3 regions of the Streptomyces sp. NPDC101227 genome follow, and region 3 is predicted to be linked to each of the others. Evidence: riboswitches for the same ligand, from Rfam matches in the RefSeq annotation. Region 3 holds a riboswitch; each other region holds the start of a gene.
The links. Region 3 has a riboswitch for cobalamin ahead of ACIRPT_RS18255 (ribonucleoside-diphosphate reductase subunit alpha). Riboswitches for the same ligand answer to the same signal wherever they lie in the genome.
Positions count from the first base shown of each region.

Region 1 (9,422 bases), on a different contig from region 3:
CGGTATCGCCCGAGCACCAGAAGCGGGGTGCGGGCGGTGCGGTCATCCGGGCCCTGCTCCAGGCGGCGCGGGCGGCCGGCGAACGGACCGCGATCGTGCTCGGCCACCCGCCGTACTACCCGCGCTTCGGCTTCCTGCCCGCCGCGTCCCGCTTCGGCATACGGCCCCCGCAGCCGTGGCCCGACGAGGCCTTCATGGCACTGCCCCTGGACGACTCCACGCCCCCGCGCGGCGCGGTCCGCTATCCGGCGGCCTTCGGCATCGACTGACGCGCACCGTCCGGCCGACTCCGGCCGGCCGGCGCCGTGGGCGCGCCTACGGCCTGTCCGATGGGTCGGAGCCGGAAAAGCCGCGGCGTCCGATGCGCTGCACTCGCTGCGCTCGCTCCGTCCCGCGGGCCCGGCCGTGACCCATCGGACAGGCCGCCCTAAGCCTCCGGATCCTCCGGCACGACCGCGATCGGACAGACGGCATGCAGCAGTACGGCATGCGCCACCGTGCCCAGCCGCCGGCCGATCGGCAGCCGGCGCCGGCGCCGCGCGACCACCACGAGATCGCTCTCCCCGGACGCCTCCACCAACTGCCCGGCGGCGTCCGCGTTCCGCAGCTCCACCTGGACGTCGACGTCCGGGTACCGGGCGCGGTGCGGGGCGAGCGCGCCCGCCAGCTCGGCACCGAGCGCCCCCTCGTACTCCCGCTGCGTGGTCGCGTACGCCGTCACATACTCGAAGGCGGGCGGCATCAGCATCGGCCAGGAGTAGCCGGAGACGACCTTGAGCCGGGCGCCGCGGCGGCGCGCCTCAGTGAGCGCGAAGCCGATCGCGCCGGGCTCCTCGGAGGAGGCGTCCACACCGACGGTCACCTGCGGGAGGGGCGGCGGCAACGCCTCACCGTTCTCGCCGCGCTCGGCGCCGCCCCGGTCCGGGCGCGGTACCACCACGACCGGGCAGGCCGACTGGGCGGCGCAGGCCAGGCCGTTGGAGCCGAGCAGCAGGCTGGCGAAGCCGCCGCGCCCGCGGGAGCCCAGTACGAGCAGCTGCGCCTCGGCGCCGAGCGCGGGCAGCTGGGTCTCGGTCAGCCCGCTGAGGCTGCGGAACTGTACGTCCGGCAGGCTCCAGGCCAACGGCTGCGCGCGCAGCTCGTCCAGCACCGGATCCCCGGTTCCGTCGTCGTCGGCGATTCGCGCGGCGGTGACATACGGCCAGACATGGACCACCTGGAGCGACGCGGACCGCAGCCGCGCCGCCTCCCCGGCCCAGCGCAACGCCCGCTCGCTGTCCACCGATCCGTCCACCGCGACAATGACCGGCAGGCTCCCGCTCTCCGCCATGCACGCCCCCATGACGTTCGACGTCTCCGGCGACGGCGCCTCACCCCCGACGCGCCTTTTGTCCTGCTATCTCCATCGTGCGCCCGCGCGGGTGCCGACGACAGCGGACGGAGGTTCCCTCCCGGCACGGAGTAAAGTCGACCGTCCCCCCTGCGCAGGGCGGGGCTCGAACCCCTAACGCAAGGCACATTTCGGTGAACTCTCCGCCGGTCGTCGAATGGACCGAGGCCGACGAGGCCCGCTCCGCCCGTTGGCGTTCCGAGAACGGCTCCCCGCCGCCCCGCCGGATCGTCATCGCCGACGACCGCACGAAGGCCGACGACGCCTACAAGCTCGCCTGCGAGGGCACCGCGCTCCTGTGGCGCGGCGATTTCCACAACGCCCGCCAGCTGCTGACGGCGATGGCCCGCCGCATCGACCGCCGCCCCCGTAAGACGCCCCCCGCCGACGTCACGCAGGCCTTCCATCTGCACCGCGCCGCGCAGAACCAGCGCGCCCGCATCCTGGGCATGCTGCTGATCCCGCTCGATGTGTCGTACGCGGTCCCGCTGCACCGCGCGCCCGACGTCCGCGAGGCCTGCACCAGGGCGTACGGCCCGCCGGCGGCCCCGGAACCCGCGGAGCCCGACGCTCCGGGCACCGCCTCCGTGCTCTCCCTGCGCGAACTGCTCGCCCTCATCGGCGCCAACGAATGGCGCCGCAAGGGCGTCGAGATCCCGGCGCTCGGCGGCGACCGGATCCATCCGCACTACGGCGTCTTCTCACCGGCCCGCGGCGAATACGTCGACCTGGTGGCCGAGGCGCCGCTGCCCGGCCGGGAGCTGGCGTTCGACATCGGCACCGGGACCGGCGTACTGGCCGCGGTGCTGGCACGGCGCGGCGTGCGACGCGTGGTGGGCACCGACCAGGATCCACGTGCGCTGGCGTGCGCCCGCGAGAACACCGAACGGCTGGGTGTCGCCGGGCAGGTGGAGGTGGTCGAGGCCGACCTGTTCCCGGCCGGGCGCGCCCCGCTGGTCGTCTGCAATCCCCCGTGGGTGCCCGCCAAACCGACGTCCCCGGTGGAGCGCGCGGTGTACGACCCGGGCAACCAGATGCTCCACGGCTTCCTGGGTGGCCTGGCGGACCATCTGACACCGGGCGGCGAGGGCTGGCTGATCCTGTCCGACCTGGCGGAACACCTCGGCCTGCGGCCGCGCGCCGAACTCCTCGACGCCTTCGCACGGGGCGGCCTCACGGTCCTGGACCGGCTCGACATCACGCCGCGTCATCCCCGCGCCCGCGATACCTCCGACCCGCTGTACGTCGCCCGCGCGGCCGAGGTCACCTCCCTGTGGCGGCTGGGCGCGGCGGGCTGAGACGGTCGCAGGACCGGCGGGCTCACGGGCTCAGCCCGGGGCCCGCAGCCCCGCGCACGCGTTGCGCACATAGCGGCGCCAGTCCCCGGCGTCGTTACGGATCACCGCGGCCAGCCCGCAGACGATCATCACCACATCCGCGACCTCGGCATCCGCCCGTACGGTGCCCTCCTCCTGGCCACGCGCCAGGAGTTGGGCGGCGACCCCCTCGGCCCGCGCCCGCCCCTCCCCGGTAGGTTCGGTGGACCCGAAGGCCGCCTCGATGGAGGCGGACAGCCCGCGTTCGGCGCTGAGCGCCTCGCCGATGTGCTGGATGTAGGCGGCCAGTCCTTCCGCCGCCTCCGCACACGGCAGACAGGCCGTACGCCCGAACTCCACGATCTCCGCCTGCCGTTGCTCCCCCACGGCGGCGATCAGGGCCGCCCGGCTGGGGAAGTGCCGGTAGACCGTCCCGACACCGACCCCGGCGGCACGGGCGACCTCGGGCATCTGCGCCTCGTCGCCCCGCGCCCGGAACACCTCGCGCGCGGCGTTGAGCACACGGGTGCGGTTGCGCTCGGCATCGGCGCGCGGCCGGCGCTGCGGCGCGGAGGAGGGGGAGGAAGCGGATGAGGAGGCTGTCACACGGCCGATGCTACTGCTAGGCTCATTAAACGGAATCGGATTCCAGTTCCTCTTCTTGCTCTGTTCCGGTCCCGGTTCCGTGTGCGTGGTCCGGTTCATGCCCCTCGCCCGTTCCCGTACACGCCTCCCCCTTCCGCCTCCTCGGAGAGGATCAGCGATCACCATGCGCAACGAGACAGACGAATCCGGGCGGCCCGCGGAGCGCTTCTTCGTGCTGCCGGCCGGGGAACGGCGACCGGGGCGGGCACCCCTCCCGCCGGGCTTTGCCGTCAAGGCCCGCGCGAACGAGACCGAGGGCCGGCTCTCCGTCCTGGAGACCCAGCTCGACATCGACATCCCGCCGCACGTCCACCACGACGCGGACGAATTTCTCTACATCCTCGCGGGCGAGATGGAGGTCGACATCGAGGGCGCAACCCACCGGCTGACTCCCGGTATGTGCACCCTGCTGCCGCACGGCGTACCGCACGCCCTGCGCAACGCCTCCCAGCCACCCGCACGATGCCTGCAGATCTCCTCACCCGGCGGCTGGGAGTCGTTCGTGGAGGACATGTTCGAGGCCGGGCCGGTGGTCATGAAGGACGGGCACCCCGACCTCGGCCGCCTCAATGAGATCGGCGCCAAGTACGGGATGGAGTACCAGGGCTGACCCGCCCCGACGCCGAGCCGCCCATCGGGCACGATGGACACATCATGGATCCCGAGCACCTCCTGTCCCGCGCCCGCCGGCTCGCCGCAGCCGCCCGCCCCGGCCGACGCCGCCTGCTAGGCATCGCGGGCCCGCCCGGCGCCGGCAAGTCCACCCTCGCCGCACACCTGGTGGCGGAGCTGGCGGGCCAGGCGGTGCTCGTCCCGATGGACGGCTTCCATCTCGCCGAGGCGGAGCTGCACCGCCTGGGCCGCATCGGCCGCAAGGGCGCACCCGACACCTTCGATCCCGCCGGGTATGCGGCGCTGCTGACGCGTCTGCGCTCCCCGGAACCCGGCACCGCCGTCTACGCCCCGGCCTTCGACCGCCGTATCGAGGAGCCAGTCGCCGGAAGCATCGCCGTAGCACCCCATGTCCCCCTTGTCGTCACCGAGGGCAATTACCTCCTTCTCGACTCCGCGCCATGGGCCCGCATCCGCGCCCTTCTCGACGAGGTCTGGTACGTCGATTTGGACGCCCCGGAACGCATCCGGCGCCTGGTCGACCGCCATGAGCGCTTCGGCCGCCCGCACGCCGACGCCGAACGCTTCGTTCACGCCTCGGACGAAGCCAACGCCCGCACCGTGGCGGCGACCCGCGACCGCGCCGACCTCATCGTCACCTTCGCCCCCGAAGAAGCCCCCCTCCCCCGGGCCGACTAGGCATCGCCCCCAGCAGACCCACGACGGACAGCGCTCCCCACCCCAACGACACCGCCACCGCTTTCGCCTTCCGCTCGCCTCCCTGCAAGGTCGCGGCGAGCAGCGCGGCGTCCCCGAAATCCGCCGCGATACGCAGATACGCCGCCGTGCGCAGCGCCGGCCCCTCGGGGGCCAGCACCATCGCGAGCCCGCTCGCCGCTTCCCGCCAGCCGAGCGGCCGCAGCGAGGTCCGGGTCGCCCGCTCACTCCGCCCGTCGTCGTCGACGAGCCCCGAGGGCCGAGCCAGCAGATCGGGCAGCACGGCCACCGCCACCCCGTACACCGCGGTAGCCGCCCCCACCGCACGTAGCAAACGCACCGTCATCTTCCGCCCCTCCCACCCTGGATCCTCCGGTCGCCTCGCCACCATCCTTCCTCGCCGAGCCCCTTCCTAAACGACATCTTCGATGTCATCATGACATCATGAGTGTCGTTGAGACGGATGACGGCGACGAGCGGCCGGCTCCCACCGAAGAGCTTCTGTACGACGTGATACGGCGCCTGTGGCCCCTGCACCGCACGATCGTGCGCGCGGTGGAGCGGGAGCTGGAGGGCACGGGCATGACCGCCGGCGAGCACGCCCTGCTCGACGCGCTGCGCAGCGAAGGCCCCCGGACCGTGCCGCAGTTGGCCCGCACCATGGGGCTCGACCGGCAGCCGGTGCAGCGCTGGGTGAACCACGCGGCGGAGCTGGGTCTGGTGGTGACGGCCCCCAACCCCGCACACCGCCGCTCGTCCCTGATCGAGCTCACCCCCGAGGGCGGCGAGGTAATGCGCGGAATCCAGGAGTTCGAGGCCGCCGAGCTGCGTCGCGGCCTGACCGACCTCTCGACGGGCGACGTCAGAACGGCCCTTCGCGTACTCGACCGGCTGGGCGAGGAATTCCGGCGCCTGGCGAACGACTCACGCGTCGCCCCAGGAGATCCGGACAGCAAGGACGACCAGCCCGCAGAGCGCCCATAGCCACGGCACCACCCCAAGACTCCTCACCACCACATTACCCACACCCCTCATATCGCCCATATCAGCCATATCGCCCACATCTCTCACGCAAGGGAGTCCAGAGAGAATGACCCACCCATTCGCCGCGTGGTCCGAGCTCGACAACGGCACCGTGCCGATCAAGGACGGCGAGCTGTTCTACGAAACGGCAGGCGAGGGCCCCGCACTGGTGCTGCTGCACGGCGGCATGCTCGACCAGCACATGTGGGACGAGCAGTTCTCCTGGCTGGTGGGCTCCGGCCACCGCGTGATCCGTTACGACTCCCGCGGCCACGGCCTGTCCTCCACCGTGACCGGGGACTGGGCCAACCACGACGATCTGTGCGCCCTGCTCGACGCCCTCGACGTCCCCAGTGCCATCCTCGTCGGCCTCTCACACGGCTCGCGGATCGCCCTCGACACCGCCATCGCCTACCCGGAGCGGGTCGCCGCCCTGGCGCTCGCCGCACCCGGCGTCAGCGGTCGCCCCTTCACCGACCCGTTCGTCCGGGAGCACATCAAGGAGCAGGTGGCGGCGATCGGCACACCGGACGGCATGGAGCGCTATATCGAGCACTTCCTGCGGATGTGGGTGGACGGCCCCTACCGCCAACCGTCCGCTGTGCACCCCGGGTTGCGCGAGCGGATGCGCGCCTCGGCCGCGGCGACGGTCGAGGTGCACGCCGACGGCGTGGGCGCCGGAATGCCGATGGAGGTCGGCGCCGCCGACCGGCTCTCCGAGATACGGGTGCCGACGGTCGTGTTCGACGGCGACCTCGACAGCAGGGACATAGCCGCCAACGCCCATGCGATCGCCCTCGCCGTCCCGGGCGCCCACCGGGTCCGAATACCGGGCGCGGGCCACATGGTCAACCTGGAGAACGCCTCGCTCTACGACCACGAGCTGCGCGCCTTCCTCTCCGCCCTGACGCCCTGACGCCGCGCGGCCCCAAAGGGCCGTCGTCCCCGCCGCGTGGGGGCGGCGGATAGAGTGGCCGTGCCGTGGTGTTCGGGAAGACCGGTGACGGACCTTGTGGTCCCAGGCCGGAGCGGCCCTCGCCACTGTGATCGGGGAGTTTCCAGCCCTTCCGTATGCGCCTGCGCGCCTACGGCGCCACTGACCGCAGCCCGCGGCCGGGAAGGCGGGCCCGGAAGCGTGCACCTGTAAGCCAGGAGACCGGCCACGGCATCTCACGAACTGATCCACGAGGTGCTGGAGCGTGACCGCCGGATGGCCCTGTCCACCGATACCCCGACCACCCCTGCTTCCGCCGCGTTCCGCTGGCGCCGGCAGGACACCGTCCGTACCGCGGGCCTGATGGCCGTCATAGCCGGACTGCACGTCGTCGCCTTCGGCGTGCTGTTCCTGCTCGTCGTCCCGTACCACTACTCCGTCGGCAGCCAGGTCTTCGGCGTCGGGCTCGGCGTCACGGCGTACACGCTCGGCATGCGGCACGCCTTCGACGCCGACCACATAGCCGCGATCGACAACACCACCCGCAAGCTGATGGCCGACGGCAAGCGCCCGGTCTCGGTGGGCTTCTGGTTCGCCCTGGGCCATTCCAGCGTGGTCGTCGCGATGGCCGCCCTGGTGGCGGGCGGTGCCCAGCTCGCCGGCACGCTCCTCAACGACGAGTCCCGTACCCACCAGGTCCTGGGCACCATCGGCACCACGGTCTCGGGGACGTTCCTCTACGTCATCGCCGCCCTCAACCTCATCGCGCTGGCCGGGATCTGGCGGGTCTTCCGCGGGATGCGCGACGGCCAGTACGACGAGGCCGAGCTGGAGCAGCGACTCGATGCGCGCGGTTTCATGAACCGCATCCTGGGGCGCTTCACCCGCGCGGTCTCCCGGCCAGGCCAGATGTTCCCGCTCGGCTTCCTCTTCGGGCTCGGCTTCGACACCGCGACCGAAGTGACGCTGATGGTGATGGCGGGCAGCGGCGCCGCGGCCGGCCTTCCCTGGTACGCCGTCCTGTGCCTGCCGCTGCTGTTCGCCGCCGGAATGAGCCTGTTCGACACCCTCGACGGCACATTCATGAACTTCGCCTACCAGTGGGCGTTCTCCAACCCGGTGCGCAAGGTCTACTACAACCTCACCATCACGGGCCTGTCGATCGCCGTCGCCTTCTTCATCGGCACCATCGAGCTGGTGACCGTGCTGCACGAAAAGCTGGCCCTCAACGACCCGGTGACCGGCTGGATTTCGGGCCTCGACCTCGACAATGTCGGCTTCGTCATCGTCGGCCTGTTCGTGGTGGTGTGGGCGGCGGCGCTGACGTACTGGCGCCTGTCCGGCGTCGAAAAGCGCTGGGCGGCGCGGGCGGCGTCGGACTCCTAGAGGCCGTACGCCTCCCGCTGCCGCGCGGCGGTCAGGTGGCCGAGCCGGCCGCCGCGCCGGTCATCAGGTCGGGCCCCCAGCGCTCGAGCTCCGCCGCGAGATCGAGCGGGCGCAGCCGGTCCAGCTCGTCCGGGCCGGGCCACTCCTCGCGCGGGACCCGCCACATCACCTCGAACTCGTTGCCGTCCGGGTCCTTGGCGTAGAGGGACTTGGAGACGAGGTGGTCGCTCGCGCCGACCAGGGCGCCGCGCGCCGCGAGCCGCCCCTCGGTCGCGGCGAGTTCGCCGAGGGTGCCGACCTCCCAGGCCAGGTGGTAGAGCCCGGCCCGGCCGGCCTCGGGGCCCGGCGCGTCCGGCCCCACGGCGAACAGCCCCAGGTCATGGTCGTTCAGCGAGCCGGCAGCGCTGAGGAAGGCGGCGCGCCCCGGTATCTCGACATCCAGCGTCAGCCCGAGGGCTTCGGTGTAGAAGGCGACGGATCGCGCCACATCGCGGATATAGAGCACCGCGTGATTGAGACGGCGTACGGACAAGGCTCTCTCCCAACTCCCGCCGTGGCGCCCCCCGGGCGCCACGGTCCGACTACTTCTGCGTTTTCCTGCTTCTGCCTGCAGATGACTGCCTCTGCGAATGCCTGCCGCTGCGAATGCGCCGCTGTGCAGGGGCGCCCCGCGAAGGCGTGCCTGGCTACTTCCGGACCAGCAGCACGCCCCCGGCGGCCACCACGGCGAGCACCAGCGCGACCACGCCGTAGGCGAGCCGGTGGGCGCGCAGCACGGGCAGGAGACGGTCGGCGGCAAAGCGGCCGGGGCCGGCCAGCGCCAGCGCGGCCGCGCCCGCGGTCAGCAACAGCTCGTACTCCACACCCTTGGGCGCGAAGAAGCCGCCGCCCCACTTCACGGCAAGAGCGTTGATCATCGTGCCGACGACCGCCGCGCCCGCGAGCGGCGTGAGCAGCCCGAGCACCAGCCCGAGCCCGCCGAGCGTCTCGCTCACCCCCGCGACCAGGGCCATCGTCTTCCCCGACGGATAGCCGCTCATCGCGAAGAACTGCCCGGTCCCCTCCAGCCCACCGCCCCCGAACCAGCCGAACAGCTTCTGGGCCCCATGAGCGGCCATGGTCAGCCCGAGCGCGAGGCGCAGCAGGAGAAGCCCTGCGTCGTAGCCGTGCGCAGACGGTGCCTGGCGCGTATCCGCGCCGAGGATGGGGGTCTGGAGAGTGCTGAGGGGGGACGTCATAGCGAGCGCTCTTCCCGTGTCGAGGTCGGGGCGGGCCGAACAGTTTGAAGATTTACTTGAAAGTTCAAGTCACCGCCACGACGATACACAGCCACCCCGGGAGGGACAACCACGAACAAGCCACACAACCTCGCGGCGAAGATCATCGAAGGCTCCAGGTC
Region 1 covers NZ_JBIWOD010000003.1:523,335-532,756, reverse strand. The annotation lists gene ACIRPT_RS09225 (GNAT family N-acetyltransferase) at 1-269, shown strand, start outside; gene ACIRPT_RS09220 (universal stress protein) at 428-1,330, opposite strand; gene ACIRPT_RS09215 (methyltransferase) at 1,525-2,688, shown strand; gene ACIRPT_RS09210 (TetR/AcrR family transcriptional regulator) at 2,719-3,312, opposite strand; gene ACIRPT_RS09205 (cupin domain-containing protein) at 3,476-3,961, shown strand; gene ACIRPT_RS09200 (nucleoside/nucleotide kinase family protein) at 4,006-4,662, shown strand; gene ACIRPT_RS09195 (hypothetical protein) at 4,619-5,026, opposite strand; gene ACIRPT_RS09190 (MarR family winged helix-turn-helix transcriptional regulator) at 5,125-5,664, shown strand; gene ACIRPT_RS09185 (alpha/beta fold hydrolase) at 5,771-6,619, shown strand; cobalamin riboswitch at 6,669-6,883, shown strand; gene ACIRPT_RS09180 (HoxN/HupN/NixA family nickel/cobalt transporter) at 6,914-8,023, shown strand; gene ACIRPT_RS09175 (VOC family protein) at 8,055-8,555, opposite strand; gene ACIRPT_RS09170 (DoxX family membrane protein) at 8,710-9,261, opposite strand.
Region 1: linked by a shared signal. The riboswitch ahead of ACIRPT_RS09180 (HoxN/HupN/NixA family nickel/cobalt transporter) and the one ahead of ACIRPT_RS18255 (ribonucleoside-diphosphate reductase subunit alpha) in region 3 are both predicted to bind cobalamin.

Region 2 (9,422 bases), on a different contig from region 3:
GGCGCTGCCGCTGAACGTCGGCGGCTGGGGCCCGCGGGAGGGCGTCGCGGCATGGGCGTTCGGCGCGGCCGGACTAGGCGCGGCGCAGGGGCTCGCCACCGCCGTCGTCTACGGGGTCCTCGCCTTCGCCGCGAGCCTGCCGGGCGCCGGGGTGCTCGTCGTGCGCTGGGCCGCCGGACTGCGCGGCGGGCGCCCGCAGATCGAGCTCGAAGAGGGTGTCCTCGCCGAGCAGGCCGCGCCGCAGCGGCGGACGTAGCGCGTCGCGCATCACCGGCGTACCGGGAAACCGCAGGCCCGGCACGCCGTCGCCCAGCAGCACGGGGGCGACGGTCAGATACAGCCGGTGCAGCGCCCGCGCCCGCAGGAATCCCGACACGGTGACGCCGCCGCCCTCGACCAGCACCCGGCCCAGGCCGCGCCGCGCCAGGGCCGCCAGCAGGCGGTGCGGGGCGAAGGCGGCGGCGTCGGGCAGCGGCACTACGTGGACGCCGGAGCCGCCGGAGCCGCCGGAGCCGCCGGAGCCGCCGGAGCCGACGGCTCCGGACGCCCGTGCGGCCCCTTCCGGCCCGACCACCCACAGCGTCGGCGCGGCCCCGTCCCGGAACACCCGGCGCCGCCACGGCACCCGGCCGCGCGGATCGAGCACCACCCGCACCGGATTGTCGCCCGGGCAGGCGCGCACCGTCAGTTGGGGATCGTCCGCCACGGCGGTGCCGGCCCCCACGACGACCGCATCCGTCAGCGCACGCAGCCGGTGCAGATGGCGGCGGTCCTCCTCCCCGGTGACATAGTCCGCGTCGCCCGTGCGGGTCGCGATGAAGCCGTCCAGACTCTGTCCGAGCTGCGCCACCGCGACCCGGGGACCGGCCAGGCACAGCGGCAGATAGCGCTCGGCGAGCCGTGCCGCCTCGGGCGAGGCATCCGCCCGCCACCGGAGTCCGCCGCTGCCGTCCGGCATCAGCCCGGCGGCCTCGGCATCCTCCGCCGTACGGACGCGCCGCAGCCGCTCCCAGGCAGCCGTCGCGTCGAGCGGTTCAGTCATGGGATTCCGCCTTTATGCCGAACAGCTCCGCATAGGCGTCGAAGGCCTCGGCCAGTCCGGCCAGCAGTTCCCGGCCCTTGCGCGCGGAGGCGAGGGAGGGGCGTCCGATGACTCCGGAGTCCGTATAGGCCGACATGCCGAGCGTCAGCAGATGCTCCCGTTCATCGGCGACGCAATCCGCAGATTCCGCCGATTCATATCCGGGCCGTACCAATTCGGGATGGGCGTGCAGGAGAAGGGAGGTCTCCACTTCTCCCGCGTGCATATCGCTGTGCGAGGACGTCTTTGCCCCCGCTCGCGTGCGCGCCACCGCCCAGTCGGCCGAGCCGGGGAAGAGCGCCATCCGTGTCCCCGTCCCACCGGATTCCTGAACCACGTTGCGCAGTACGTAATTTCCGCCGTGGCCATTGACGAGAATCAGGGAGTGGATGCCCTGCCGCCGCAGGGAATCGGTGATGTCCGTCACAACGGTGTGCAGCGTCCTGGCCGAAATGCTGACCGTGCCCGGCCAGGCGGCGTGTTCGTGGGAACAGGAGATGGTCAGCGGCGGCAGCAGAAGGACGGGGTGCGCGGCGGCGATCCGCTCGGCGATGGTGCAGGCGATGACCGTGTCGGTGGTCAACGGCAGGAAGGGGCCGTGCTGTTCAAAGCTGCCGACGGGGAGCAGGGCGCAGTGCGGCCGCCGGTCCCTGACCTCTCCGGTGGTGTCCGCCGGCAGGAGCCCGCGGCCGGAAATCCGTTGTGCCGAAGCGGTCATGACGGTGTGCCGCCTTTCGTTGCGCTCATTCGCCGGGCCGTCGCAGCATAGGCATGAGCGCACACCATGCCAACCGGCCGTCCGCGCCGGTACCATCGCGCCATGACGGACCCCGATGCCGAAATCGCTCCGGATGACGACGCCCACGTGGAACGAGTGGTGGCGGTCCGACTCCCCACCACACACGGTGAATTCCTCGCCGTCGGCTATCTCGACATCCGTAAAGGGACCGAGCAAGTGGCCCTGGTTCACGGCGACGTCGCCGGGAAGTCCGTGCTGGCCCGCGTGCATTCGGAGTGCCTGACCGGTGATGTCTTCGCGTCCACGCACTGCGAATGCGGCGATCAATTGTCCGCGGCGCTGGCCGCGATCGTGGCGGCCGGCTGCGGAATTCTCGTCTATGTGCAGGGCCATGAGGGCCGGGGGATAGGGCTGCTGGCCAAGCTCCGAGCGATGAAACTTCAGGAGGACGGCCTCGACACGGTGGATGCGAATATCGCGCTCGGACTGCCGGTCGATGCCCGCGAATACGGCGTCGCGGCCGGAATACTGCGGGACCTCGGGGTCCGTTCGGTAAGGCTGCTGTCGAACAATCCCCACAAGCGGGCGGCGCTGCTGCGGCACGGTATCGCGGTCGCCGAACAGGTCCCGCTGCTGATGCCGCCCGGTGTGGAGAACATCCGCTATCTGCGGACCAAACGGGAACGGCTCGACCATGACCTGCCGCATCTGGACGGCATTCCCGGCCTGTCCTGACGCTCACCTGAGAAGGGCCCGCGACGTGGATACGTCGCGGGCCCTTCCCCGGTGAGCCGACCGTCCTTGCGCCGTCAGGACGCCGCGGGTGCCGCCTCCGCGGCCGCGGCGTCCCGGGCCGGGGTGATGACGCGTTCCGCGAGATGGCCGAAGAGCAGCCCGAAGGCGGTCCACAGCACCAGTTGGATGGCGATCGCCGACAGCCGGAACTGCCAGAGCAGGGTGCCGGAGAAGCCGTTCGGCACCTCGTTGATGGACGGCAGGAAGGCATACGCGATCCCGATGGCGATGACGAACGCCGCGCCGGCCGCCACCGTGGCGTACCAGTTGCCCAGCTTCGGAGCCAGCCGCCGGCCGAAGATCGTGGCGCCGACCGCAAGCAGGATGCCGAGCAGCATCATCAGGAAGTACAGGGCCGTGCGCTTGCCGATGGTGTCGGGGTCACCGACGGACGGCGGGTTGGCCGGGTACTTGAGGAACGGTACGAGGTAGACGGCGAGCAGCGCCGCGCCGGAGAGCAGCGCGGCGGTGGCCCGGGGGCCGAAGCGGCCGATCCGGCCCAGCGCGAAGCAGAACGCCAGCGCGGCGATTCCGCCCAGCGCCACGCCGTAGATCAGCACGCCGGTCGCCAGCCCCGCCGTGGACTGCACGGCACGGCTGACGACCTCCATCTCGTGCTCGTGGCTGTGTGCTTCCTCGAAGGCGATCGCGGCATTCACGCTCGGCTCGCCCAGCAGATAGGCGACGACCAAGGAGAGGAGGCCGGCGCCCAGCCCGGCGAGCATGCCGCGCACCAGGAGATTTCTGACGGTGACGGAGTTCATGGAACGGCGCCCGATCAGTGGCAGGGGAAGCCGAGGAGGTGGCGTCCGTCGTGGACCCACTCGTGGACGTCCGTACCGGAGAGCAGCGAGGTGGCGCCCTGCTCGGCGCCGACGAAGTACAGCAGAACCAGCATCAGGACGCCGACGAACAGCGCCCAGGGGGCGATCGCCTTGAGGGGGAGCGGGGCCGGGGCGGCGGTGCCGGTGGCCGGGGGTGCGATGGTCTGAGCCATGGCAGGGGACCTCCTGTTAGGGGGAACTCGCGTCCCTAGTTGCGGGAGTGCTAACGACATGGCGGGTCTGGCTCGCCCGGTCCCGCCCCCCTGGGGCTGCGTCAAAACCGGACATACAGTGGCGCGACCGCGCCGGGATCCCACCGGCTTCCGTCATGTCGTCGTCAATATCATCGGGAAGGTACCGCGAACCGACCGGCGGGCCAAGGCCACGGAGGGGGCGGAGAGGCGCAGCGAGGGGCGCGCCGACCGGACAACTCCCCTGAACAGGGCAGTTGTTGCGGTGGGGATGGACAGCGAGAGAAGAGGTCATGACAACTCGGGTGATGTTGATCTCACCGGCCGCCGGCGACGCGCAGCGCGAGGTGCGTTTCGATGACGACGGACCGCTGAGCGAGGCCGGTCTGCGGCGGGCCCGTGCGGTGGCCGGAAACCTGCCGGCCGCCGAGCGGATCGTGGTATCGCCCTCCGCCCGGTGCCGTCGTACGGCCGAGGAGCTCGGGCTGCCGGTGGATCCCGCGCCCGAGCCGGGACCGCCGGGCTGCGCGATGGGCCGCTGGCGGGGGAGGACCCTGGACGAGGTGGCCGGGGCGGAATCGGAGGCGGTGTCCGCCTGGCTGTCGGATCCCGGGTTCGCGGGGCACGGCGGCGAGTCGCTGCGCGCGCTCTGCGTACGGACCGAGGCCTGGCTCACGCGGCTGGCCACCACCTCCGGGCGCGTCCTCGCCGTCGTGGAGGTGGACGTGGTGCGCGCCGCCGTGGTGTGCGCTCTGGGTGTCCCGGTGGAGACGTTCTGGCGGCTGGACGTGCCGCCGCTCACCGTGACCGAGCTCAGCGGGCGGGGCGGGCGCTGGAATCTGGGGCTGGGGCGGGCGCTGCCGGAGGGCCGGCCGACGGGCCCGCAAACTTGACCCGTCCCTGATCTACACATAAAGGCGACATAAGCGCAGAATAATGAGTGCGCGGTTCCTATGCCGCGAGACGGCCAGGCTTGCAGAGCGAAGGAGGCGAGTCGCATGGCCGACGTCTCACACCACAGGGGAGATCTCGCCGGTCACCCCGACGTAACAGAAATGCAGGAGCGTTACGAGCGCGTGCTCGGCGGACGTGACGTCATCCTCGTGGATGGGCCGGTGTTCCTGGTCGGCCTGTACTGCGCCGCGTCGCCGTGGATCGTCCACTACGCGGCCTCGCAGCCCGCTCTGTTGACCCACAACCTGATTCTCGGCGTCGCCATTGCCCTGCTGGCCATCGGGTTCACGGTCACCCCGGACCGTATGTACGGCCTGAGCGGCGCCATGTGCGCCATGGGCGTGTGGATGATCGTGGCGCCCTGGATCGTCGGCAGCAGCCCTGACGCCGGCGTGATCTGGAACAACGTCATCATCGGTGCCCTCACGTTCCTGCTGGGGGCGATGTGCATCGGGGCGGCAGCAAAGAGCCGCCGCACGACATGAGGCATGCCCCGCCACGGGGCATGTGAGGGCCGCGGGCGCGCTCACCCCCGCCGGGGGTGAGCGGGCCCGCGGGCGTCCGTGGCCAGGAGGTGCCCGTAGATCCCGGCCAGCACCAGCCCGCCCGCCATCAGCAAGCCGTGTCCGAGCGCGATTCCGGTGCCCAGGCTGCCGAGCGCGGCGGTCAGCAGCAGCCAGGTGGCGCCGCGCCGTAATTGCCCGGCGCGGTCACCGAGTTGGCTCTCGTCATCGGGGGCCACGGGGCGTTCCTCCCTTCCCGGAGTGAGCCGGCGGTCGCGTCGTACGGGCCGTATCCCAGGGGCATTGCCCCGGTGATCCGGAGAACTTAGGGTCGCCTAACAAGAGTGAGGGTGGCGAGCCGGCGGCCGCAACGCCACAGGCGTTGTTGTGCCCTGGGACGCCCTGCGCGTAACACAGGAGCCGCGCCGTGGCGCAGAAAGCCCTGCCCGTAACGCCGTTGAACAGAGAGGTTCCCGTATGACCCGCGAGAATCGGCCGGTGGACGAGGCCCGTGAGGTGCTGACCCGGATTGCGTACGGCGCCATGGCCTCGCACGCCGTGGGCGCCGCCGCCCGCCTCCGGGTCGCCGACCTGATGGGCGACGGCGAGCGCACGGCGGACGAGCTGGCGGCGGAGTGCGCGGCCCGGCCCGAGGCCATGGCCCGGTTACTGCGGGCGCTGGCCGGGCTGGGGCTGCTCGCCGAGAACGCCCCGGGACGGTTCACCGTCACCCCGGCCGGCGCCCTGCTGCGCGCCGACGGACCGCAGTCGCTGCACTCCTTCGTCCGGATGTTCACCGACCCCACCCTGCTCAGGGCCTGGGAGCATCTGGACGACAGCGTGCGGACCGGCGAGCCGGCCTTTGATGCGGTCTTCGGCCAGAACTTCTTCGGCCACCTCGCCGAACACCCGGAATTCTCCGCCGTGTTCAACGCGGCGATGGGGCAGGCCACCCGCGATACGGCGGCCATGGTGCCGACGGCCTTCGACTTCGGCCGCTTCGCGACCGTGGCCGACATCGGCGGCGGCGACGGCACGCTCCTCGCCGCGGTCCTCAAGGCCTATCCGTCGCTGAACGGCATCCTCTTCGACCTGCGCGAAGGGCTCGCCCAGGCCCCCGCCACGCTGGCACGGGACGGGCTGGTGGGCCGCTGCTCCCTGGTCAGCGGGGACTTCTTCACCACCGCCCCCGAAGGCGCCGACCTGTACGTCCTCAAGAGCGTGATCCACGACTGGAACGACGCGCAGTGCACGGACATCCTCCGCCACTGCCGCCGGGTCGTCCCGGACGACGGCCGGCTGCTGATCATCGAGCCGGTGCTGCCGCCCGTCGTGGACCCCTCGACCGCCGGCGTCGTCTACATCAGCGACCTCAACATGCTCGTCAACGTCGGGGGCCGGGAGCGTACCCGGGACGACTTCGAGCGGCTGTGCCGAGGCGCGGGCTTCGCGCTGCGCTCCGTGACGCCGCTGGCGAAGCCCAGCCGCTTCTCCCTGATCGAGGCCGAGCCGGTGTAGGGCCCCGACGGGCGGGTCGACGGGCCGGCGGGCCTGGGCGGACGCCGTGGCCGGGCCCTGGGCGGGACTCTGCGGCAGGGCCTGCTCACATATGCGGCACGACCGCACATTGAGGTTAAATCGAAGGTGTGGGTCCTGGCCCGCCGGACGGCCCGTCCCGCCGTCCCGCCCGCTCGGAGAGGGAGTGCCAGGTGACCGTTCAGCCGGTCGACGACCATGAAGACTTCGCCGATGCCGACCGTGGCTTCATCGCCGCCCTCTACCCGCCCGTCGTCACGAAGGACGGGCGCACGGTCTGGGACGCCGAGGCCTACAGCTTCCTGGCCGGAAACTGTCCCGACACCGCGCACGAGAGCCTGTGGCGCCAGGGCAGGCTGGTGAGCCGGCAGGGCCTGTACGAGGTCACGGAGGGTATCTATCAGGTGCGTGGTCTGGACCTGTCCAATATGACGCTGGTCGAGGGCGACCACGGCGTCCTCGTCATCGACCCGCTGATCTCCGCCGAGACCGCGGCCGCCGCGCTCGAGCTGTACCGCAAGCACCGAGGGGACCGGCCGGTCACCGCGCTGATCTACACCCACTCGCACGCCGATCACTTCGGCGGCGGGCGCGGCGTACTCCCGCACGGCCAGGACACCGCGCCGGTCCTCGCGCCCGCCGGCTTCCTGGAGCACGCGGTCAGCGAGAACATCGCCGCGGGCACGGCGATGACCCGGCGCGCCGTCTACATGTACGGCTCCGAACTCCCCAGGGGCCCGGCCGGCCAGATCGGCTGCGGCCTCGGCACCACCATGTCCACCGGCACCCTCACCCTCATCCCGCCGACCGTGGACATCACCCGCACCGGCCAGGAGGAGATCGTCGACGGGGTGCGGATCATCTTCCAGCTGACCCCGGGGACCGAGGCGCCCGCGGAGATGAACTTCTACTTCCCGGCCCACCAGGCGCTGTGCATGGCCGAGAACGCCACCCACACCATGCACAACATCCTGACCCTGCGCGGCGCGGTCGTCCGCGACGCCCGCAACTGGGCCCGCTACCTCAACGAGGCGCTCGCCCTCTTCGGCGCCGACGCGGCCATCGCCTTCGCCTCGCACCACTGGCCGACCTGGGGAAACGAGCGGATCCGCACTCTGCTGGCGAACCAGCGCGATCTCTACGCGTATCTGCACGACCAGACCCTGCGGCTGCTCAACGAGGGCCTGACCGGCGCCGAGATCGCCGAGGAGCTGCGGCTGCCTCCGGGCCTGGAGCGGGTCTGGGCCGGACACGGCTACTACGGCTCGCTCAGCCACAACGTGAAGGCGATCTATCAGCGCTACATGGGCTGGTTCGACGGGAACCCCGCGCACCTGTGGGAACACCCGCCGGTGGAAGCGGCCAAGCGGTACGTCGAGGCCCTGGGCGGCCTGGACGCCACGGTCGCGGCCGGCAGGCGCTACGCGGACGACGGCGACCTCCGCTTCGCCGCCACCCTCCTCAACCACGCCGTCTTCGCCGACCCCGGCCACACCGCCGCCCGCCAGGAACTGGCCGCCGTCTACGAGCGGCTGGGCCACGGCTGTGAGAACGGCACCTGGCGCAACTTCTATCTGACCGGCGCCATGGAGCTGCGCGGCACCCCGGCCGAGGTGCGCGTCGACACCGCCAACCCCGAAATGACCAGGGCGCTGACCGTCGACCAGATCATCGACTCGCTCGCCATCCGCATCGACGGCCCCCGGGCCTGGACCACCGCGCTCACCTTCGACTGGTACCTCGCGGACGAGGACCGCACCTGGCACCTGACGCTCTCCAACGGGGCGCTCACCCACCTCAGTTCGCCCGGCCCCCCGAGCACCTCCGACGAGCGCCACCCGGACCTGACCCTCACCCTCACCAAGCCCCAGCTGCTGGACCTGCTGGCGGGCCGGGGCGCAGCCGGGGTGACGAAGGAGGGCGAGAGCGGGGCGCTGAGCGAACTCCTCGGGCTGCTCGGTGACGCGGACCCCGACTTCCCGATCGTCACGCCCTGACGGAAGGGCGACCGGCCGGTACCGGGGCCGCGGTGGGTCCGCGCGCTCCGCCGTGGATCCACCACATTTCCCGCCCGCCGGGACCCGACGCAATGACGCCCGTTCTTAGGTTAGGCTTGCCTAACTAGATATGAGGCGAGGGGGTACGGCGTGTGGGATTCCGAGCTTTCCGGGCGGACGGCGCTGGTCACCGGTGCCGGGCGGGGCATCGGCGAGGCCGTGGCACGGCTGCTGGCCGAAGAGGGCGCGCGGGTGATCGCCGTGGACCGCGACGCCGACGGCATAACGGCCCTGGAAGCGGCGTACGGTCGGGCGCGGATCACCGCCCGCGCCGTGGACATCACCGACCGCACGGCCGTCGACGCCCTGGTGGACGAGGCCGAACGCACCGTCGGCCCGCTGGACATCCTCGTCAACGTCGCCGGCCTGCTGCGGACCGCGGCCGTCGTCGAACTCACCGACCAGGACTGGGACGACACCTTCGCCGTCAACACCACCGGCGTCTTCCGGCTCTCCCGCGCCGTCGCCCGGGGAATGACCGCCCGCCGGGCCGGCAGCATCATCACCGTGGGCTCCCATGCCGCGGGCGTACCGCGCGCCGGGCTCGCCGCATACGCCGCGTCCAAGGCCGCCGCCACCCTCTTCACCAAATCCCTCGGCCTGGAACTGGCCGGCAGCGGCGTGCGCTGCAACGTCGTCTCGCCCGGCTGCACCTACGGGGACCTCCAGGCCCCGCACAGCGACACCCCCCTCGGCCGGATCGCCGAACCGCTCGACATCGCCGAGGCCGTCGCCTTCCTCG
Region 2 covers NZ_JBIWOD010000002.1:146,931-156,352, forward strand. The annotation lists gene ACIRPT_RS04515 (lysylphosphatidylglycerol synthase transmembrane domain-containing protein) at 1-256, shown strand, start outside; partial or broken gene ACIRPT_RS04520 (RibD family protein) at 359-1,042, opposite strand; gene ACIRPT_RS04525 (creatininase family protein) at 1,035-1,799, opposite strand; gene ribA (GTP cyclohydrolase II RibA) at 1,902-2,555, shown strand; gene ACIRPT_RS04535 (CbtA family protein) at 2,630-3,379, opposite strand; gene ACIRPT_RS04540 (CbtB-domain containing protein) at 3,394-3,612, opposite strand; cobalamin riboswitch at 3,655-3,816, opposite strand; gene ACIRPT_RS04545 (histidine phosphatase family protein) at 3,924-4,523, shown strand; gene ACIRPT_RS04550 (SPW repeat protein) at 4,629-5,069, shown strand; gene ACIRPT_RS04555 (hypothetical protein) at 5,111-5,326, opposite strand; gene ACIRPT_RS04560 (methyltransferase) at 5,565-6,605, shown strand; gene ACIRPT_RS04565 (alkyl/aryl-sulfatase) at 6,797-8,620, shown strand; gene ACIRPT_RS04570 (SDR family NAD(P)-dependent oxidoreductase) at 8,771-9,422, shown strand, end outside.
Region 2: linked by a shared signal. The riboswitch ahead of ACIRPT_RS04540 (CbtB-domain containing protein) and the one ahead of ACIRPT_RS18255 (ribonucleoside-diphosphate reductase subunit alpha) in region 3 are both predicted to bind cobalamin.

Region 3 (9,422 bases):
ACGGCCCACCGGGAGCGCGGCACCTCGCGGCCGATCACGGTCGTCGGCAACCCGGTGCTCCACAAGGAGTGCAAGGACGTCACGGCGTTCGATGACGAGCTCGGCCGGCTCATCGACGACATGTTCGCCAGCCAGCGCACCGCCGAGGGCGTCGGTCTGGCCGCGAACCAGATCGGCGTGGACCTGAAGGTCTTCGTGTACGACTGCCTGGACGACGAGGGCGTCCGGCACGTCGGCGCGGTCTGCAACCCCGTCCTCGACGAGCTGCCGCCCGGGCGCCGGGTGCTGGACGACTCCAACGAGGGCTGCCTGTCGGTGCCCGGCGCCTACGCCGAGCTGGCCCGCCCCGACTACGCCGTGGTGCGCGGCCGGAACGCCAAGGGCGAGCCGATCGCCATCGAGGGCACCGGCTACTTCGCGCGCTGCCTCCAGCACGAGACCGACCACCTCAACGGCTACCTCTACATCGACCGGCTCTCCAAGCGGGAGCGCAAGGACGCGCTCAAGCAGATGGCCGAGAAGGAGCCGCGCTACCCCGTCGTCGCCAACGACTGAGGGCCCCCTGCTCAGGACGCGTTTTCGTAGGCGGCCCAGATCTGTGGCGGGATGCTCGTCCCCAGCCCGGAGTCCGGGCCGCCCACGCCGTTCATCGGCAGCAGCTCCGGGGCGCCCGGCTTGTTGCGGAACATCGTGATGGCGGTGGTCGGCTCGTTGCCGTCCTGCAGGGCCTGCTTCTTGGCGGCCTCGGCGGCCACCGGCCCGCCTGCGGGGGCGAGGGCCCCGGTGGAGTGACTGCCGATGAACCACGCCGACTTCATCCGGTCGCCGGGCTCGCTGATGCCCGCCGCGACCGGCTGGTAGGCGGCCCGGCCGACCGGGGTTCCCAGCGCGCGCCAGCCCAGCCCCACCAGGATCCCGTTCATCTGCTGAGCCACCTCGGGCGTCAGGACCTGCTCGGGGTCCGGGCGGTCGAAGCCGTCGAGGGGCTTGCCGTCGAGGGTCATCCGGGAGACCGCGTAGGGATCGGCGTGCAGTCCGCCGTTGCTGAAGGTGGTGTAGGCGCTCGCCATCCGGATCGCGCTGGGTGCGGAGGTGCCGAGCGGGAACGTCGGCTCCAGCTGCGCCAGGCTCTCCTCGCGCAGCCCCGCGGACACCACGAGATCCCGGATCTGCTCCAGCCCGATGCGCTGCCCGGCCGCCACGAACGGCGGGTTCTGTGCCGACATCAGGGCCCCGCGCAGCTCCTCCGTGCCGCGGTCCTGGTCCTCCGGACGCGCCTCGGCGCCCCAGGTCTCGGTCTGCTGCTGGAGGGCCGTCGCCAGCACGAACGGCTTGAACGTCGATCCGGCCGGTACGGCGCTGGTGTCGGCGTTGTTGCTGAAGTGCTTGGTCGCGTCCGTGCCGCCGTAGACCGCGACGATCGCCCCGTCCTTGGGCCGCACCGAGGCGGCACCGAATTGCACGAACGTGTCGGTCGCGCGCTTCTTCGGATCGATGCTTTTCTTACGGACATTGATGACCGCCTCTTCCAGGCGGCGGGTGAGCGTTTTGTCGAACGTGGTGTGGATGCGGTAGCCGCCGCGCGCCAGGTCCTTGTCGGTCAGCCCGGTGCTGCTCTGGACGAATTTATTGGCGACATCGACGAGATAACCGGTCTGGCCGGCCTGGCTGGTGGGCTTCGCCAGCGCGCGGGGCTCCGGGAACTTGGTGTACTTCGCCCGCTGTTTCGCGCTCATCTTGCCGGTGGCGACCTCCCGGTCGAGAATCCACCGCCAGCGCTCCACGGCCCGCTGGTGATTGCCCTTGCTCAGCGACGGGTCGTATTGCTCCGCGCCCTTGAGCAGGGCGGCCAGCAGCGCTCCCTGGCTGGGGTTCAGCCGGTCGGCGTCGATGCCGTAATAGGCGTGCGCGGCCGCCTGGATGCCGTTCGAACTCCGGCCGAACCAGCTGGTGTTGAGATAACCGCGCAGAATGTCCCGCTTGGACTTCTGATTGCTCACCTTCAGCGAGATGATGAATTCCCTCGCCTTACGGGTGAACGTCTGGTCCTGCGAAAGATAGGTGTTCTTCACATACTGCTGGGTGATCGTGGAGCCGCCCTGGGTGTCCCCGCCGGAGAGCATGCTCACCACGGCCCGGCCAATTCCCTTGAGGGAGACACCGGAATCGCTGTAGAAGGTGGCGTTCTCGGCAGCGATAACGGCGTTCTCGACGGAATCCGGGACCTTGTCCAGGCCGACGTTCTGCCGGTTGACGGCGCCGACGCTGACCATCTGGCTGCCGTCCGCCCAGTAATAGATGGAGGCTTCCTGGGCGGCCAGCTCGTTCTCGTTCGGGATGTCGATGGTGACGTAGACGAGGACGAACAGCCCCGCCAGGCCCGCGACAGCGACGCCGAACGTGCCGAGCAGCAGCTTCCACGACGGCAGCCAGCGGCGCGGCCCCACTCGCCCCAGTCGCGGATAGTCGATGATCCGGCGGCGCTCCTGGCGCTGCCCCCGGCGGCGCCCCCTGTTCCCCTTCACACTTCCGTAGACGTGGGTGAAGGCGTCGAGCACCAGTTGCCAGGACGGCAGCCAGCGACGTGGGCCTTGGTGTCCCTGTCGCGGATAGTCGATGATCCGGCGGCGCTCCTGGCGCGGTCCCCGGCGACGACCCCTGTTCCCCTTCATACTTCCGTAGATAGTACGGATGCGGGCTCGGTTGCGGTCCGGCCGTCCGCTCATCGAACGCTCACAAAAGCGCGGCGGACGGCCGGTCGCAGCTGATACTAGAAGTCGTCGTCGAAGGAGACCGAGCCCTCCACGGCGACCTGGTAGGCCGAAGCCCGGCGCTCGAAGAAGTTGGTCAGCTCCTGGACGTTCTGCAGCTCCATGAAGGAGAACGGGTTCTCCGAGCCGTACACGGGCGGGAAGCCGAGGCGCTGCAGCCGCTGGTCGGCGACGCACTGGAGGTACTCGCGCATCGACTCGGTGTTCATGCCCGGCAGGCCGTCACCGCACAGATCGCGGCCGAACTGCAGCTCCGCCTCCACGGCCTCCTTGAGCATCTCCGTGACCTGCTGCTCCAGCTTGTCGTCGAAGAGGTCGGGCTCCTCCTCGCGGACCGTGTCGACCACCGAGAACGCGAAGTCCATGTGCATGGACTCGTCGCGGAAGACCCAGTTGGTGCCGGTGGCCAGGCCGTGCAGCAGACCGCGCGAGCGGAACCAGTAGACGTACGCGAACGCGCCGTAGAAGAACAGCCCCTCGATGCAGGCCGCGAAGCAGATGAGGTTGAGCAGGAAGCGGCGGCGGTCGGCCTTCGTCTCCAGGCGGTCGATGCTCTCGACCGAGTCCATCCACTTGAAGCAGAATTCGGCCTTCTCCCGGATGGACGGGATGTTCTCCACCGCGGCGAAGGCGGCGGCGCGGTCGTCCGGGTCGGGGAGGTAGGTGTCCAGCAGCGTCAGATAGAACTGGACGTGCACGGCCTCCTCGAAGAGCTGACGGCTCAGATACAGCCGCGCCTCGGGGGAGTTGATGTGCTTGTAGAGGGTCAGGACCAGGTTGTTCGAAACGATCGAGTCACCGGTCGCGAAGAACGCGACCAGCCGGCCGATCATGTGCTGCTCGCCGGGCGAGAGCTTGGCGAGGTCGGCGACGTCGGAGTGGAGGTCGACCTCCTCCACGGTCCAGGTGTTCTTGATCGCGTCGCGGTAGCGGTCGTAGAAGTCCGGGTACCGCATGGGACGCAGCGTCAGCTCGAAGCCCGGGTCGAGGAGGTTCTTCTTGCCGGTGGTGGCGGTGTGCGCGGCGGCGGCGGCGTTCGTTTCCATGAGGCTCCCGGCGCGCAGCGCCGTCGTTGAGGGGCGGTGGTCGGGCGACGGGTCGGGCATTACTGGCAGGCCTCGCAGGACTCGGGGTTTTCCAGGGAGCAGGCGACCGCCTCGGGGTCGGCCACCGGCAGCTGGGCGGGGATGGACGCGGCGCGCGCGGACTGGGCGATCCGGGTGGCCGGGCGCGACCGCAGGTAGTACGTCGTCTTGATGCCGCGCTTCCAGGCGTAGGCGTACATCGAGCTGAGCTTGCCGATGGTCGGCGACGCCATGAAGAGGTTCAGCGACTGGCTCTGGTCGAGGTAGGGCGTACGGGCCGCGGCCATGTCGATCAGCGCGCGCTGCGGGATCTCCCAGGCGGTGCGGTACCGGGCGCGGACGTCCTCGGGGATCCAGCCGACCTCCTGGATGGAGCCGTTGGCCTCGCGCAGCGCGTCACGGGTGCGTGCGTCCCACAGGCCCAGCGTCTTGAGCTCCTCGATCAGATACGCGTTGACCTGCAGGAACTCGCCCGACAGGGTTTCTCGCTTGAAGAGGTTGGAGACCTGCGGCTCGATGCACTCGTACACCCCCGCGATGGAGGCGATGGTGGCGGTCGGGGCGATGGCCAGGAGGAGGGAGTTGCGCATCCCGGTCTTCGCGATCCGGGCGCGCAGCGCGGCCCAGCGGTCGGCCCAGCGGGGCTCGGCGTCCGGGTAGTGGTCGGGGTGCAGCACTCCGCGGGCGGTGCGCGTCGCCGACCAGGCCGGGTGCGGGCCCTGCCGCTCGGCGAGGTCTGCGGAGGCCTCGTACGCGGCGAGCATGATCCGCTCGGAGATACGGGTCGACAGCTCCTTCGCCTCGGGCGAGTCGAAGGGCAGCCGCAGCCGGAAGAAGACGTCCTGGAGGCCCATCAGGCCCAGGCCGACCGGGCGCCAGCGGGCGTTGGACGTCCCGGCCTGCTCGGTCGGGTAGAAGTTGATGTCCACGACGCGGTCGAGGAAGGTGACGGCCGTGCGGACGGTGGCGTCCAGCCGCTCCCAGTCCATCTCGCCGTCGGCACCCAGGTGAGCGGCGAGGTTCACGGATCCCAGGTTGCAGACGGCGGTCTCCCCGTCGTTGGTCACCTCCAGGATCTCCGTGCACAGGTTGGAGGAGTGCACGACCTGACCGGGCTCGGCGGTCTGGTTGGCGGTGCGGTTGGCGGCGTCCTTGAACGTCATCCAGCCGTTGCCGGTCTGCGCCAGGGTGCGCATCATCCGCGAGTACAGCAGCCGGGCCGGGATCTGCTTGAGCGCCCGGCCGTCCGCCTCGGCCCTGCGGTACGCGGCGTCGAACTCGTCGCCCCACAGGTCCACCAGCTCCGGGACGTCGGCGGGCGAGAACAGCGACCAGTCGGCGTCGGCCTCGACCCGGCGCATGAACTCGTCCGGGATCCAGTGCGCGATGTTCAGGTTGTGCGTACGGCGGGCCTCCTCGCCGGTGTTGTCGCGCAGCTCCAGGAACTCCTCGATGTCGGCGTGCCAGGTCTCCAGGTAGACGCAGGCGGCGCCCTTGCGCCGGCCGCCCTGGTTCACCGCCGCGACCGAGGCGTCGAGCGTGCGCAGGAACGGCACGATGCCGTTGGAGTGACCGTTGGTGCCCCGGATCAGCGACCCCCGTGCGCGGATCCGGGAGTAGGAGAGACCGATGCCGCCGGCGTGCTTGGAGAGCCGGGCCACCTGGTGGTAGCGGTCGTAGATCGAATCCAGCTCGTCCAGCGGGGAGTCCAGCAGGTAGCAGGAGGACATCTGCGGGTGGCGGGTGCCGGAGTTGAAGAGCGTGGGGGAGGAGGGCAGATACGACAGCGTGCTGGTCAGGCGGTACAGCTCCGCCACATCCGCCAGCGCCCGCTCGGAGCGGTCCTCGGCGAGGCCGCAGGCCACCCGGAGCAGGAAGTGCTGGGGGGTCTCGATGACCTGACGGGTGGTGGGGTGCCGCAGCAGGTAGCGGGAGTGCAGGGTGCGCAGCCCGAAGTACCCGAAGCGGTCGTCGGCGCCGTCCCGGAGGGCGTTCTCGACGAGCCCGTCCAGCTGCTCGGCATGCGTCCGTACGAACTCCGCCGTCTCGTCGGCGATCAGGCCCTCGCGGTGGCCGGTCTCGACGGAGGCGGAGAAGGCGACCGCCCCCTGTCCGGCCGCCTCCTCCGCGATGGCGAGGGTGAGCAGGCGGGCGGCGAGCCTGGAGTACTGCGGCTCGTCGCCGATCAGACCGGCCGCGGCGTCGATGGCCAGCGCGCGCAACTCGGCCTCGTCCGAGCCCGGGTGGCGGCCGCGCAGCGCGGCGGCGGCCACCTTGCCGGGGTCGGTCGCGGTCAGGTCCGCGGTCAGGTCGGTCAGCGTGCGCAGCAGCGCGACGCCGGGTCCGTCCTGGCCCGCTCCGGTGGAGGTGTCAGGCGTGGCCACCACAGGCTGCACGACCTCGGCGGCTGACGCGGGCTCCGTTGGCGCGATGGTCACGTGATGCTCTCCCTCACTCGGCGGGGGCCGGGAGGGCGCGGCGGACGGTCGCTCGCGGGCATGCGGCACCCCATGACGGTCAGGGGTGCGCGGGCACACCGCGCGGCGTCCATCGGCCCAACCCTCGGGGCCCGGACGTATCGACGTCCGCACCGATGGCGGTGCGGGCGTGCCGTCGGCAGGTCCTCGGACTTCACCGCACCCCGTGGGACGGCCCTGTGGCTGTTGGGGGTGCGCGTTCATACCGTTGCGGGACAGTTCCGGATTTCCACCGGATTCCCCTGCGGCGACAGCGAAGACGAGCATACATGTGGTGGTGGCTCGTTGTGTGCACCCCCACATCTAGTGTCGCGTGAGTGATCAAGCGGTGTCTGTCAGTGGCCTCGGCTACCGTCGGCCCTACGCTCTGTGACCCATCCCGTGGAAGAAGGGGAAGGCCTCATGACCGCGCGCGCCGACCGCCCGCACATCATGGAAACCGAGCATTTCGAAGAGGCCGCCCGGATACTCGCCCGCCTGGAGCAAGGCGCGCGGTTGGAACTCATCAACGGCAAGGTCACGAGCAAGCCCATGCCGGACGGGGATCGCGGACGGATCATCCAGTGGCTGCTGCGTATCTGCATGCAGCACAGGCCCGAGCTCTTCCTCGACCCGAATCAGGGCCTGAAGACGGAGAGCTGCCGAAAAGGCCGGCTCCGTCCGGATGGCTTACTCGTGCCGTGTGACGCCTTCGTGGGCCAGGGGGAGTGGGCTGATCCCGACCCGGTGCTGATGGTCGTCGAGGTCACTTCGCACGACTCGGACACCGAACAGCGTGACCGGGTGGAGAAGCCCCGGGCCTGCGCGGAAGCCAACATTCCGCCCCGACCCCGTCGGCATCACGCTCGAAACCGAGCAGCTGAAGGACTGGATGAACTGACCCCGCACACACAAAGGCCGCCGCGAACCCTCAGGTTCGCAGCGGCCTCTGCGTGAAGCGGCCGACGGCTCAGCGCCCCGCCGGCGCCTCCTCCGTGGCTTCCGGCAGCTCCGTCGTGACGCCCTCGTCGCCGGCGTCCGCCGTGTAGTCGGCGGGGCTGGTCTCGTCGACGCCCTCCGGCGCCTTGACGGCCTTCAGGGCGAAGGTCCCCACGACCGAGACCACGACGTTCAGCACAAAGGCGGTCAGACCGATGTACCCGATTTCGCCGATGCCGGGTATCTCCGCGCTGGAGCCGCCGAAGTGCTTCTGGGTGGGGCTGGCCACGCCGTACGCCGCCAGCGTGCCGTAGAGCATGCCGGCCGCCCAGCCGGCCAGCAGCGCCCAGCGGTGGAACCAGCGGGTGAACAGGCCGCCGACCAGCGACGGCATGGTCTGCAGGATCCAGATGCCGCCCAGCAGCTGGAAGTTGATGGCGACGGTCTTGTCCATGGTGAGGACGAAGACGAGCGCACCGACCTTCACCAGCAGCGAGACGAGCTTGGCGACCTTGTGCTCCTGCTCGGCGGTCGCGTCCGGCTTGAGGAAGTCCTTATAGACGTTGCGGGTGAAGAGGTTGGCCGCGGCGATGGACATGATGGCCGCGGGCACCAGCGCGCCGATGCCGATCGCGGCGAAGGCGACGCCGGAGAACCAGCTCGGGAACATGTCCTCGAACAGCTGGGGAATCGCCAGCTGAGGGTTGCCCTGGATGTCCGTACCGGCCTTGACCGCCATGAAGCCGAGCAGCGCCAGGAAGCCCAGCATCAGGGAGTACAGCGGCAGGATGGTGGTGTTGCGGCGGATCACGTTGCGGCTGCGGGAGGACAGCGTGGCCGTGATGGAGTGCGGGTACATGAACAGCGCCAGCGCGGAGCCCAGCGCCAGGGTGGCATACGCCCATTGGGCGTTGGGGCCGCTGGTCAGCTCGCCCCGCGGTTTGCCGGGGACGGCCCCGGGCTGGGCGAACGCCTTGCCGGCCGCGTCGAAGATCGCGTCGAAGCCGCCCAGCTTGATGGGGATGTAGATGATCGCCACGGCGATGACCAGGTAGATCAGCCCGTCCTTGACGAAGGCGATCAGGGCCGGCGCCCGCAGACCGGAGGAGTAGGTGTACGCGGCCAGCACCGCGAACGCGATCAGCAGCGGCAGGTCCTTGACGAACCAGTTGGTGTTCTCGCCGCCGCCGATGCCCATCACGTCCAGGACGGCCTGGATGCCGACCAGTTGGAGGGCGATGTACGGCATGGTGGCGAGGATGCCGGTGAGCGCCACGGCCAGCGACAGGCCCTTGGAGCCGAAGCGGCCGCGCACGAAGTCGGAGGTGGTGACGTACCCGTGCTTGTGCGAGACCGACCACAGGCGGGGCAGGAAGGTGAAGATCAGCGGGTAGACCAGGATGGTGTACGGGACGGCGAAGAAGCCGGCCGCGCCCGCCGCGTAGATGGCCGCCGGGACGGCCACGAAGGTGTACGCGGTGTAGAGGTCACCGCCGAGCAGGAACCACGTCACCCAGGTGCCGAAGCTGCGGCCGCCCAGACCCCATTCGTCGAGGTTGGCGGACTCCTCGGCCTTGCGCCAGCGGGCGGCCAGGAAGCCCATGACCGTCACGGCCAGGAAGAAGAAGACGAAGACGGCAAGTGCGATGCCGTTGACGCCGCCGGACGGGGCCGCGGCGAGGACGGTGGCGGAGGCGTGGGCGGTCACTTGGCCACACCACCCTTACGGGCGCGCTGCTCACGCTGGACCAGCTTGTACGCCAGCATCGTCAGCGCGGTCGAGATCAGCACCCACAGCATCTGGTACCAGTAGAAGAACGGGATCCCGATGAGCGTCGGCTCGATCTTCGCGTACGAACTCACCCACAGCATCGCCACGAACGGAACGAGCAGGCAGACGCCGACCACCACACGGGTGGGCGTGACGATCCGTCTGCGCTCCGGCGGTTCGGCTGCCTGCGCTGGCTCTGGTCCTGACATGGCGGGGCTCCGTCCGTGGCAATTTCTCCTGGGTAATCGGCTGGAAATCTAAGCCAGGGTCGTGGCACGCGTCACTAGGTGTCCGCATATCGGTATGGCATACCTGAGTTGGGGGTTCGCCGGGCCGGTGCCCGCGTCCTCAGTCCGCGGGGCGGCGCAGCCGGGCGACGAACTTGTAGCGGTCGCCGCGG
Region 3 covers NZ_JBIWOD010000007.1:131,141-140,562, forward strand. The annotation lists gene def (peptide deformylase) at 1-555, shown strand, start outside; gene ACIRPT_RS18245 (transglycosylase domain-containing protein) at 567-2,672, opposite strand; gene ACIRPT_RS18250 (ribonucleotide-diphosphate reductase subunit beta) at 2,771-3,817, opposite strand; gene ACIRPT_RS18255 (ribonucleoside-diphosphate reductase subunit alpha) at 3,877-6,294, opposite strand; cobalamin riboswitch at 6,454-6,617, opposite strand; gene ACIRPT_RS18260 (Uma2 family endonuclease) at 6,736-7,269, shown strand; gene mctP (monocarboxylate uptake permease MctP) at 7,283-8,959, opposite strand; gene ACIRPT_RS18270 (DUF3311 domain-containing protein) at 8,956-9,231, opposite strand; gene ACIRPT_RS18275 (GntR family transcriptional regulator) at 9,371-9,422, opposite strand, start outside.